2 linked regions of the Desulfofalx alkaliphila DSM 12257 genome follow. The protein of the gene in region 1 binds, or shares a complex with, the protein of each later gene. Links are inferred from orthologs where the notes say so. Each region holds a gene or a part of one and is shown in the gene's direction. Other genes may lie near its edges.

Region 1 (8,293 bases):
GTGGGCACCGCCCAAGAAAATGCAGTGTTTATTAAGGCGTTGTCAGAAATTATTGGCGAGGTGAAGTGAAGTGGCAAGAACTGCCAAGATAGAAAGGCAAACCACAGAGACCAATGTTTCTCTGAATTTGGGCCTTGACGGTGCCGGTGTGGCGAAAATAAGTACCGAGGTGGGTTTTTTTGACCACATGCTAAACCTGTGGGTAAAGCACGGGGGCTTTAACTTAGAGTTGTATGCCCAGGGCGATCTCTGTGTGGATGCCCACCATACCGTTGAAGATGTGGGTATTTGCTTGGGCAAGGCGGTGCGGGAGGCCTTGGGTGATAAAAGGGGCATCACCCGCTACGGACATGCCTTTGTGCCCATGGATGAAGCGCTGGTGCTGGCGGTGGTGGATTACAGCGGCCGGGGCTACCTGGCCTTGGAGGCGGATTTCCCCTCCCAAAAGGTGGGGGAATTTGATACTGAATTGGTGGAAGAATTTTTACGGGCCCTGGCGGTAAACGGTGAGTTTACACTGCATGTGCGGGTGCTAACAGGTAGAAATACCCATCACATCATAGAGGCAATTTTTAAGGCCCTGGGCCGGGCAATGGGCCAGGCGGCCGCCATAGATGATAAGGTTCAGGGTATACCCTCTACCAAGGGCCTACTTTAATTTGTCCCTTTTGTATCTGCAGGCGGTTAATAAAGAACTTTTTAAGAAAGTTGGTGTGAAATGCTAGTGATTCCGGCCATCGACCTTAGGGATGGCAGATGTGTTAGATTGGTGGAAGGACGACTGGATCAAGAAACGGTATATTCAGAACAACCGGTGGATACTGCTAAACACTGGCAGCAAATGGGGGCTGAATACTTGCACCTGGTTGATTTGGACGGTGCCTTTGCTGGTTCTCCCCAAAACTTAGATGTAATTAAAGAAATAGTGAAGGTATTAAATATACCGGTGCAGGTGGGCGGTGGCATTAGGGACCTTGGCACCGTTGCCATGCTATTGGATATGGGGGTAGACAGGGTGATACTGGGCACCGCTGCCATATCCCAGCCCCACTTGGTGCAGCAGGCGGTGGAGAAGTACGGCGACAGCATTGTGCTGGGCATAGATGCCCGGGACGGCAAGGTGGCTGTACAGGGCTGGGCCATTGAATCCGACATGGAAGTGCTAGACCTGGCACTGCAAATGAAGGAGCTAGGGATAAGGCGGGCGGTATTCACCGACATTCGCCGGGACGGCACCCTAAAGGGACCTAACCTGGAGGCCACCGGAGAGCTGGCCCGGGCCAGCGGTTTGAAGATAATTGCCTCCGGCGGAGTATCCAGCCTTGATGATTTAATTAAAATTAAAGGGTTGGAGAGCCTCGGTGTGGAGGGGGCCATTATGGGTAAGGCCCTATATGCGGGCACCGTTGACTTTAAAGATGCCTTGGCGGTGGCCAAAGGCCGGGTGGTGAAGTGATGGCCTTTAAGAGAATTATTCCCTGCCTGGATGTGAATGAAGGCCGGGTGGTCAAGGGCACTAACTTTGTCAATTTGAGGGATGCCGGTGACCCGGTGGAATTGGCCGCCCTCTATAATGCTGAGGGAGCCGATGAGCTGGTATTGTTAGATATCACTGCCACCGCCGAAAAGAGAAAGACAATGTTAGATGTGGTGAGGCGTACAGCAGAAAAGGTAAACATGCCCTTCGCGGTGGGGGGCGGCATTAGAACGATAGAGAATATTAATGAGATACTGAAGGCCGGGGCGGATAAAGTGTGCATTGGTACCGCCGCCATTAAAAATCCCCAACTGATTAAAGAAGGGGCCGGCGCCTTTGGCAGCGGGTGTATTGTGGTGGCCATTGATGCCAGAAGGGTGGCACCCGGCCGGTGGGAAGTTTACACCCACGGCGGACGCACCCCAACGGGTATCGATGCGGTAGAATGGGCTAAAAAAATGGAGTCCTTTGGGGCAGGGGAAATACTGCTTACCAGTATGGACCGTGATGGAACTAAAGAAGGCTTTGACTTGGAGCTGACCGGTGCAGTGGCCGATGCAGTAAAGATCCCGGTGATAGTATCCGGCGGTGTGGGCAATTTGGAGCACCTGGCCCAGGGCCTGACGGTAGGGAAGGCCGACGCCGCCCTGGCGGCATCCATCTTTCACTTTAGGGAGTATTCCATCCGCCAGGCAAAGGAGTATCTGCAGCGGCGGGGTATACCGGTGCGCTTATAGGGGGCAGAAAAGTGCAGTTTAATGTCAATGATTTAAAATATAACGAGGCGGGCTTAATACCGGCCATTATTCAAGAGGCAGACAGCAAGGAAGTTTTAATGATGGCCTGGATGAATAAGGAGGCAGTGGCCAAAACGCTGGACACCAAAGAAACCTGGTTTTACAGCCGCAGCAGGAAAAAGCTGTGGCATAAGGGTGAAAGCAGCGGGCATGTGCAGAAGGTAAGGTCAATCTACTATGACTGCGATGCTGATACACTCTTGGTGCTGGTGGAACAAAGGGGACCCGGTGCCTGCCATGAGGGTTACAGCACTTGTTTTCACTACCGGATAAAAGAGGACAGGACCGTTCAGGTGGAAGGTGAGCGGCAGTTTAATCCCGCTGAGGTGTACGGGGATGAAGGCTTGGCCGGTGCAGACATCATCGATGAACTGTACCGGGTGATCTTAGAGCGCCAGGCCAATCGGCCGGAGGGTTCCTATACCACCTATTTATTTAACAAGGGTGTAGACAAAATTTGTAAAAAAGTAGGGGAAGAGTCGGCAGAGGTTATTATAGCTGCCAAAAACCAAGATGTCCAAGAGCTTACATACGAAAGCGCAGATTTAATTTACCACCTACTGGTGCTGATGGCTGACCGGGGCGTAACAACAAAGCAGTTATTTGCGGAACTGGAAAAAAGAAGAAAGTAGTAAGGGAGAGCCCCATTGGCTCTCCCTTAAACACTTTATTAATCGGCCGCCCTGGCCGGTTTGTCTAACCCCTTTTCTTACCAGGTGGTAAACTTTAATTTAATAACTATTCTATTTTCATCGGTCTCATGGATGACGTCTGTGACTGCAAAGACTTCGCTTTCAATTACCACCTTTTCACCTATACGAGGTACGGCGTTGTAATCAATTTGCCTAGACTTGATTACCTTTTCTTGTCCATCTTCCGGGAAGTGGGTCCATAAACTGTACCTTGGCATTGATATACCCCCTATGGCTTTTAGATTATTATAGCAAAGCCTGTTAGATTTGGTAAGCCCGGACCTTATTTCTAGACTAGTCAAAATATACTGATAAATTATTTTGCTTCCATATCTTTGTTAATCAAGGGCCGGTTTTATGTTATAATACACAGCAGTGTAAGGTGTTGGAGGTTAAAAATGGAGCATATATTAGAAAACTTAAATGAGGCACAACGACAGGCTGTTCAGCAAACTGAAGGGCCTGTTTTAGTACTGGCCGGTGCAGGCAGCGGCAAAACCAGGGTGCTGACTCACCGGATAGCTTATCTCTTAAAAGAGGGGGTTGCCCCCTGGAACATCTTGGCCATTACTTTTACCAATAAGGCTGCACGGGAAATGAGAGATAGGGTGGAACAAATGGTTTCTGCAAGCCAAGCCAGGGAACTGTGGGTGAGTACCTTTCACTCCGCCTGTTTGCGCATATTGCGCCGGGAAATTCAAGCGCTTGGTTATGACAGAAACTTTGTTATCTATGATGATGCAGACCAGCAAACGGTAATAAAAGAGTGTTTAAAGGAACTAAACATAGACGATAAGCGTTTTTCAGCCCGGTCAATTTCCGCTGCCATATCTGCCGCTAAAAACAAACTGATGGAGGCCGACCGCTATCTAGAGCAGGCAGAGGACTTTTACACCCAAACGGTGGCCAGGGTTTACCAATTATATCAACAAAACTTGCTGATAAACAACGCTGTGGATTTTGATGACCTGCTTTTACTCACTGTGAAGCTCTTTGAGCAGCACAGCCATGTGCTCACCTACTACCAGGACCGCTTTAAGTACATATTGGTGGATGAATATCAAGATACCAACCAGGTGCAATATGTGCTGGTAAATATGTTGGCCCAGCGCCACCGAAACCTTTGTGTGGTGGGGGATCCCAACCAGTCAATTTACCGCTGGCGGGGTGCGGATATAGAAAACATACTGAACTTTGAGCGGGATTATAAAGAGGCGAGGGTTATAAAGTTAGAGCAAAACTACCGCAGCACCCAAACAATACTGGAGGCAGCCAACGCAGTGATTGCCCACAATGCCAGCAGTAAAAAATTAAAACTGTGGACAGCCTTGGGCGAAGGCGAGCCCATAGTATTTAAATACTGTCAAGATGAGCGCGATGAGGGTTACTATCTCAGCCGCACTATCCGCCGCCTGGTGAGTGAAGAGGGTTACCGCTACAGTGATTTTGCCGTGCTATATCGCACCCATGCCCAATCAAGGGCCATTGAGGAAAGACTGATGACAGCCAATATTCCCTACAATATTGTGGGGGGGCTAAAGTTCTATGACCGAAAAGAAATCAAAGATTTGCTGGCCTATTTACGCCTGCTGGTTAACCCCCGGGATGCGGTGGCCTTTCAAAGAATAATTAATGTGCCCAAGCGGGGCATTGGCCCTGCCTCTGTTGCCAAGATGCAGAATTGGGCAGCGGAAAATAAGGTTGGCTTGGTGGATGCCTTGGCCAATGCCGCTGTGATACCGGGCTTAACTGCTAAAGTACGGGCTGCGGCGGCAGAGCTGGCTGATATGTTTGGGCAATTGAAGGAGCAAGAAGGCTATTTAAGCGTAACTGACTTGGTGGAGCAGGTGCTGGAGCGGAGCGGCTACCTAAACGAGCTAAAAAAGGAAGATACGGTGGAGTCCCGTACCAGAATAGAAAACCTGCAGGAGTTCTACACTGTGACCAAAGAGTATGACCTTAATAATGAAGAAGGGTCCCTGGAAGATTTTTTGGCCAATATTTCACTGGTTACCGATTTAGACAGCTACCAGGGGGATGCCAATGCCGTTTCTTTGATGTCCCTGCACATGGCCAAGGGCTTGGAGTTTCCGGTGGTGTTTTTAACCGGCATGGAGGAAGGTATATTCCCCCACCTGCGCTCCTTGGATGAGCCGGAGGAAATGGAGGAGGAACGGCGAATTTGTTATGTGGGCATTACCCGGGCCCGGCGGCTCTTATATCTCACCTACTGCTGGAGCCGTACTCTGTACGGGCGCACCCAAAACAACCTGCCTTCCAGGTTTATTGAGGAAATACCCGATGAACTGATCAGCCGGGATGTGCTGCACCAATCCGGTAGCAATAACAGCATCAGGACTTCACCGGCCGGCGCTTCAAAGGAAGTAGGCACCTTTCTTTTAGGTGACAATGTGGTGCACCGCAAGTGGGGTGAAGGTGTTGTGGTGGCTGTAAAGGGTGAAGGGAAGGATGCCGAAATTAAGGTGGCTTTTCCTGAACAGGGCATCAAAACCTTAATTGCCCAATACGCTCCTTTAGAAAAGGTAACAAAGTAAAGGCTCAGTACGCCTTCCTGGCCAATTAACCGCCGGCTAAGGTCTGCTGCTGCCCTGACGGGGGAATAATGTTACTGGGGGTATGGGATGACTCGATTAATCTTGGCAGCGATACTTACTGCATTAATCCATTTGATAAATACCTTGATTTATTCTGTGCGGCCGGCTGGGGTGCATACCAAGCGCTTGGCCATTGCCTACTCGCTTTTTAATGTGATTTTTTTATTTGCCAGCACCGCCAACATGGTGTTGGCACCTTTGCTGTCTTCCATTGTTGAGCACGGTATTCAGCGGGCATCGGCAGCCAGCCCCGGTGTGGATATTTCAGGGATAGTGAACACCGCCCTTTACCAACAGGAATTGGCGGCCCTTAACCAGGACATCCGGCTGGTTATTTTGGCTGCCACGGCGGGAACCCTGGTGGGAATTATATTCATTCCTACCTTTGTGAGGGTATTTGTGCGTGGAATAATGCTTTTTGATGAAATAAAATCGGTGCCCAAAATGCTGCTGATGCTACTGTTTAGCCCCCGGCGAATTATTAGTTTACTGCGCTCCTTTGAATTGCCCGGTAAAGATATGGTCCGGCGGGCAAGGGCAAAGAAGGCTAATCTGCCTAAGACCTTTTTGTGGATGAATTTTTTTGCCAATGCCATCTTTACCACCAGTGTGCTGTCAGCCATGTATGCCGGTGCCTTGTTTCCGGAGTTCAGGGCCACTTCGGTGGTGCTGTCCGGGGTGGTTAACGGATTTGCTACCCTGATGTTTGTAATGGTGGTGGACCCCACCGCGGCAATGATTACCGACCAGGCCTTGCGCGGTGAAAGGGACGAATATGACGTTAAGCAAATGTCTTTTTACCTGGCCCTGACCAGGTTGGGGGGCACAGTGCTGGCCCAGGCTATTTTTGTTCCGGCGGCACTGCTCATTCAGTATGTAGCCATGTTCATTGCCCACCCGCCCTTTTAGAATTGTGGAATTAGAAATTTAATATCGGGAGCGTTTGTTATGTCCAGTATTGAAAAGGCCCGGGCAGAGCTTGACAGTCTGCGCCGGGAGATTGAAGAACATGATTACCGGTACTATGTTTTAGATGACCCGGTGATTGATGACAGCCAGTATGACCAATTGATGAAACGCTTGCTGCAGTTGGAAAAGGAATATCCCCAATTGGTGACACCGGATTCCCCGTCCCAAAGGGTGGGCGGACAGGTGCAGGAGGGCTTTAAGCCCGTTAGGCACCTGGCGCCCATGCTCAGTTTAGGCAACTCCTTTGATGAAGGTGAACTGCGGGATTTTGATCGCCGGGTGCGTGCTGCCCTGGCCGGTCAATCGGTGGAGTATGTGGTGGAACTGAAAATAGACGGCCTGGCCATATCTTTGGTTTATGAAAAGGGTATTTTTGTGCGCGGGGCCACCAGGGGAAACGGTGAAATGGGGGAAGATATTACCCAAAATTTAAAAACGGTGGGCAGTATTCCCTTGCGCTTGCGCCGGCCGGTGGACAGGCTGGAGGTGCGGGGCGAAGCCTATATGCCCAAGGATGCCTTTGCCGACTTGAACGCCCGGCGGGAGGAAAGGGGTGAACCCCTCTTTGCCAACCCCCGCAACGCAGCTGCGGGAAGCCTGCGCCAATTGGATCCCGGCATCACTGCCCAGCGCCGGATAAGCACCTTTATCTATGCCATCGGCCATGTGGAGGGCCAGGCGCTGCCTAATCATTACGCCGGTTTACAGTGGTTAAAGGAACTGGGCTTCCGCACCAATCCTGAGGTGCAGGTTTTCGACCACATATCCAAGGTGATAGAGTATGTCAATAGCTGGCAGCAAAGGCGTTTTGATCTGCCCTATGCCATAGACGGTTTGGTCATTAAGGTAAACTCAATAGAGCAACAAGAGGCCTTGGGTTTCACTGCCAAAAGCCCCCGTTGGGCCATTGCCTATAAGTTTCCGGCAGAAAAGGCCATAACCCGGGTGGAGGATATTAAACTTACCGTGGGTCGCACCGGTGTGCTCACCCCCACTGCCTTTCTTACACCGGTTGCGGTGGCGGGCAGCACCGTGAGCAGGGCGGTGCTGCATAATGAAGATATTATTAAAAAGAAGGATATCAGAATTGGCGACACGGTGGTGGTGCATAAGGCCGGGGATGTTATTCCGGAAATTGTGGAAGTATTGGTGGATAAAAGAAGGGGCCAGGAGAGAGAATTCATCTATCCGGACCATTGCCCCGAGTGCGGCACCCAGCTTGTGAGAGCGGCGGGGGAAGTGGCCCACCGCTGCCCCAACACCCAATGCCCTGCCAGAAACAGGGAAGGCATCTTTCACTTTGTATCCCGGGGGGCAATGGATATTGAAGGCCTTGGGCCGGCAGTGGTTACCCAATTGCTGCGGGAAGGTTTAATTTCCGATGCGGCAGATCTGTATAGCCTCAAATTTGAGGATTTAATTGAGTTGGAGCGTTTTGGTGAAAAATCCGCACAGAATTTATTGAATGCCATAGAAGACAGCAAGGAGCGCCCCTTAAGCCGGCTGATTTTTGCCCTGGGAATTCGCCATGTGGGACAAACCGCCGCCAAAAAGCTGGCAGAGCACTTTGGTAGCCTGGATGGGTTGGCCCGGGCCACCGAGGAAGAATTGCTGGCGGTTTATGAGGTGGGGCCCAAAATGGCTGAAAGTATTGTCAAATGGTTTGCCCAAGAAAACAACATAAAGTTGCTAAATAAATTAATTTTTGCAGGAGTTAACACCGCCCATGAAGAAACTTCAAAG
Region 2 (3,668 bases), on another replicon or contig:
ACATGAAAGATCAGCAGGGCCGGCAGGAGCAGGGTGAAAAGCAAAATAAGGACGGCGAAAAGCAAAAGCAAAACCAAGACCAAGGCCAGGCCCAAAACCAAGAGGGGGGCCAGCAGCAAAGCACCCTGCGCATCACCACCAATGACGGCAAGGTGGTGGAAGTTCAAATAGATGGGGAAATTCAAAGCATTGAGGCCCAGCCCCAGAACGGTGGGGGACAGCAAGCGGGGCAAGAACAAGGTGGGCAAGGGCAGGGCGGCAGCGACAGCGGCAGTGGCAGTGGCAGCTAGAAATTACCAGTGACAAAGCATAACAAAGCAAATGCCTTGATTTCCGCAGATTTGCGTGATTTCAAGGCATTTGACCTCTATGATATAATTTTCATGTATTTATGGGAATAAGGTGTTACTTTTATAGTAAGAAGGTGATTATTAAGATGGCCTTTCAGTTAAAATCTAACTTTTCACCCAAGGGCGACCAGCCCAAGGCCATTGCTCAACTGATTGATGGATTGGAGCAGGGTTTAAAGCATCAAACACTTTTGGGGGTTACCGGCTCAGGCAAAACCTACACCATGGCCAACGTCATTGCCAAGGTGAACCGGCCTACACTGGTGCTGGCCCCCAATAAAACCTTGGCCGCCCAATTGTGCAGCGAGTTTATGGAGTTTTTTCCGAACAATGCGGTGGAATACTTTGTTAGCTACTATGACTACTATCAGCCGGAAGCCTATATTCCGCAAACGGATACTTATATTGAAAAGGACAGCAGCATTAACGACGAAATAGATAAACTGCGCCACTCTGCCACCTGCGCCCTTTTTGAGCGGCGGGACGTTATTGTGGTGGCCAGTGTGTCCTGTATTTATGGTTTGGGCAACCCGGAAGAATACAGCAAGCTGGTGCTGTCCCTGCGCAGCGGGGGAATCTATGACCGGGATGCCATTTTACGCAAACTGGTGGACATCCAATACGACCGCAACGATCTTAACTTTACCCGGGGTACCTTCCGGGTGAGGGGGGACGTCATTGAGATTTTCCCCGCTTCGGCCACCGAAAGGGCGCTGCGCATAGAGATGTTTGGGGATGAGATAGAAAAAATGGTTGAATTTGATGTGCTCACCGGGGAGATATTGGGCCGGCGCAGCCACATTTCGGTTTTCCCGGCCAGTCACTTTGCCACCTCCCAAGAGAGGATGGAGCGGGCCATTGTGACCATTGAAGAGGAGCTGGAAGAGCGGCTCAAGGAGTTGAGGGATGCGGGGAAATTGCTGGAAGCCCAGCGATTGGAGCAGCGCACCAATTATGACATTGAAATGATGCGCGAGGTGGGCTATTGCAACGGAATTGAAAACTACAGCCGTCATCTCACCGGCAGGGCACCGGGGGAACCCCCTTACACCTTGCTGGATTTCTTTCCCGACGATTTTTTAATGGTAATTGACGAATCCCACGTGGCCATACCCCAGGTGGGGGCCATGTATGAGGGTGACCGCTCCCGGAAGATGAGCCTGATAGAACACGGCTTTAGACTGCCCTCGGCCTTGGACAACCGTCCCTTAAAATTTTCCGAATTTGAGGAGCGGGTGGGCCAGCGCATTTACGTAAGCGCCACACCGGGCCCCTACGAAAGGGAACACAGCGATGCGGTGGTGGAGCAAATTATTCGACCCACCGGCCTGGTGGATCCGGAAATATTTGTGCGTCCCACCCGGGGTCAAATTGACGACTTGTACGGGGAAATCCGTCTGCGGATAGAGCGGGATGAGCGGGTGCTGGTGACTACGCTCACTAAAAAAATGGCCGAGGACTTGACGGACTATTTTAGGGAAATGGGTATCAAGGTGCGCTACCTGCACTCGGACATCAATACCATCGAGCGGATGGAAATACTGCGGGACTTGCGTTTGGGTGAGTTTGACGTGCTGGTGGGCATCAACCTGCTGCGGGAAGGTTTAGACCTGCCGGAGGTAAGTTTGGTGGCCATTTTAGATGCCGACAAGGAAGGCTACCTGCGCAGCGAACGCTCTTTGATCCAGACCATCGGCCGGGCCGCAAGAAATGCCCAGGGCAAGGTAATAATGTATGCCGATAAAATTACCAAGTCCATGGAAAAGGCCCTGGGCGAAACAGAGCGGCGCCGCCAAAAGCAAATTGCCTATAACAAAGAGCACAATATTGTGCCCCAAACCATTCGCAAGGCTGTGCGGGAAATCATCGAAGCCACCAAGGCGGCAGAGGAGCCGGCAAAATACACCGCCGGCAGCAAGGTGGATAAGATGAGCAAGAAAGACCTGAAAAAGCTCATTGCCGACCTGGAAAAAGAAATGAAAGAGGCAGCCAGGGAGCTGGAGTTTGAAAAGGCAGCCCAATTGAGGGATGCCATCATTGAGCTGAGGTTAAGGCTGCGGGGCGTGCCCAAGGAATTATAGGTTTATGCGGGGTTTAAAGCTGTAAAATTTGCAGGGTTTTAGAACAAACGTTCTTGTTATTGCTGTGCCAGCCGGTTATAATTGTATTAGACCTAATTGATGGAGGAATTTTTAATGCTTGATAAAATTGTGGTTAAGGGCGCCCGGGTTCATAACCTGAAGAACATTGATGTGGAAATACCGCGGGATAAACTGGTGGTTATCACCGGTCTTTCCGGCTCCGGTAAAAGTTCCCTGGCCTTTGACACCATTTATGCCGAAGGGCAGCGCCGCTATGTGGAATCTCTTTCGGCCTATGCCCGGCAGTTTTTAGGACAAATGAGAAAGCCCGATGTGGACTACATTGAAGGCTTATCCCCGGCCATATCCATTGACCAAAAAACCACCAGTCAAAACCCGCGCAGTACGGTGGGCACAGTGACAGAAATTTACGACTACCTGAGGCTCTTGTATGCCAGGGTGGGCAGGCCCCACTGTCCCAACTGCGGCAAGCCCATCACCCAGCAAACGGTACAGCAGATGGTTGACCGGTTAATGGAACTGCCGGAGAGAACCAAAATACAGCTGCTGGCCCCGGTGGTGCGGGGTAAAAAGGGTGAGCACCTCAAAGTTTTGGAGGATATTAAAAAGAGCGGTTATGTGCGGGTGCGGATTGACGGCCAACTGCGGGAGTTAACCGAAGAAATAAAGTTGGAAAAAAACAAAAAACACACCATTGAAGTGGTGGTGGACAGGCTGATAATTCGAGAGGGCGTTGAAAAACGCCTGGCCGATTCACTGGAGACGGCCCTAAAGACCGGCGGAGGCCTGGTGCTGGCTGACGTGGTGGACGGCGAACCCCGGATTTTCAGTGAAAATTTTGCCTGTGTGGACTGCGGCATCGGCATCAGCGAAATCACCCCCCGGCTCTTTTCCTTCAACAGCCCCTTTGGTGCCTGTTCCCTTTGCACCGGCCTCGGTACCTATGAAGAAGTGGATGCCGAATTGATAATACCCGATAAGAGCAAATCCATCAAAGAAGGAGCCATTGAAGGGTGGATAAAGAGTGCCAGCGGCCTCAGATATCTGGAGACGGTGGCTGACCACTATGGCTTTAGCTTGGATGTGCCGGTGGAAGAAATGAAAAAGGAAGATTTAGACATCATTCTCTATGGCAGCGGTAAGGAAGAAATAGAGTTTAGCTACCGGGACAGGTTTGGCAAAGTCCGCAAATACCGGACAGCCTTCGAGGGTGTGG

The links. Proteins that work in one complex are often made in the same cells at the same time.
Region 2: the proteins of pcrA (region 1) and uvrB are in contact, whole or in part, in a crystal structure (PDB 7EGT), measured with the Thermus thermophilus proteins. The link is inferred for Desulfofalx alkaliphila DSM 12257 from one-to-one orthologs. Residues at the interface, in WP_096412145.1 of Thermus thermophilus: His654, Arg656, Phe657, Gln666, Asp668, Glu669, Lys680, Arg681, Leu682, Ser683, Lys685, Tyr686, Ala687; in WP_096411307.1 of Thermus thermophilus: Glu23, Leu25, Arg26, Asp27, Gly28, Glu29, Arg30, Phe31, Arg55, Glu326, Asp327, Phe328, Glu379, Ser382, Gln383, His398, Gly400, Arg401.

What each region holds. Positions count from the first base shown.
Region 1 is NZ_JONT01000010.1:23,288-31,580, forward strand. Bases 3,038-5,942 are described here. They hold pcrA (DNA helicase PcrA), read left to right. Parts: upstream 3,038-3,364; coding sequence 3,365-5,521; downstream 5,522-5,942. Other genes in these bases: BR02_RS0106845 (hypothetical protein), read right to left, coding at 3,038-3,184; BR02_RS0106855 (lipid II flippase Amj family protein), read left to right, coding at 5,609-5,942. Also shown: hisC (histidinol-phosphate transaminase), read left to right, coding at 1-69; imidazoleglycerol-phosphate dehydratase HisB, read left to right, coding at 71-658; hisA (1-(5-phosphoribosyl)-5-[(5-phosphoribosylamino)methylideneamino]imidazole-4-carboxamide isomerase), read left to right, coding at 719-1,456; imidazole glycerol phosphate synthase subunit HisF, read left to right, coding at 1,456-2,214; bifunctional phosphoribosyl-AMP cyclohydrolase/phosphoribosyl-ATP diphosphatase HisIE, read left to right, coding at 2,226-2,906; more of BR02_RS0106845, read right to left, coding at 2,984-3,037; more of BR02_RS0106855, read left to right, coding at 5,943-6,490; NAD-dependent DNA ligase LigA, read left to right, coding at 6,530-8,293. UniProt on the Escherichia coli protein: A helicase with DNA-dependent ATPase activity. Unwinds DNA duplexes with 3'-5' polarity. Translocates on single-stranded DNA with 3'-5' polarity. Initiates unwinding more efficiently from a nicked substrate than double-stranded DNA.
Region 2 is NZ_JONT01000017.1:29,393-33,060, reverse strand. What follows is about bases 1-2,933. They hold uvrB (excinuclease ABC subunit UvrB), read left to right. Parts: upstream 1-436; coding sequence 437-2,431; downstream 2,432-2,933. Other genes in these bases: uvrA (excinuclease ABC subunit UvrA), read left to right, coding at 2,546-2,933; BR02_RS0109980 (sugar ABC transporter substrate-binding protein), read left to right, coding at 1-290. Also shown: more of uvrA, read left to right, coding at 2,934-3,668. UniProt on the Escherichia coli protein: The UvrABC repair system catalyzes the recognition and processing of DNA lesions. A damage recognition complex composed of 2 UvrA and 2 UvrB subunits scans DNA for abnormalities.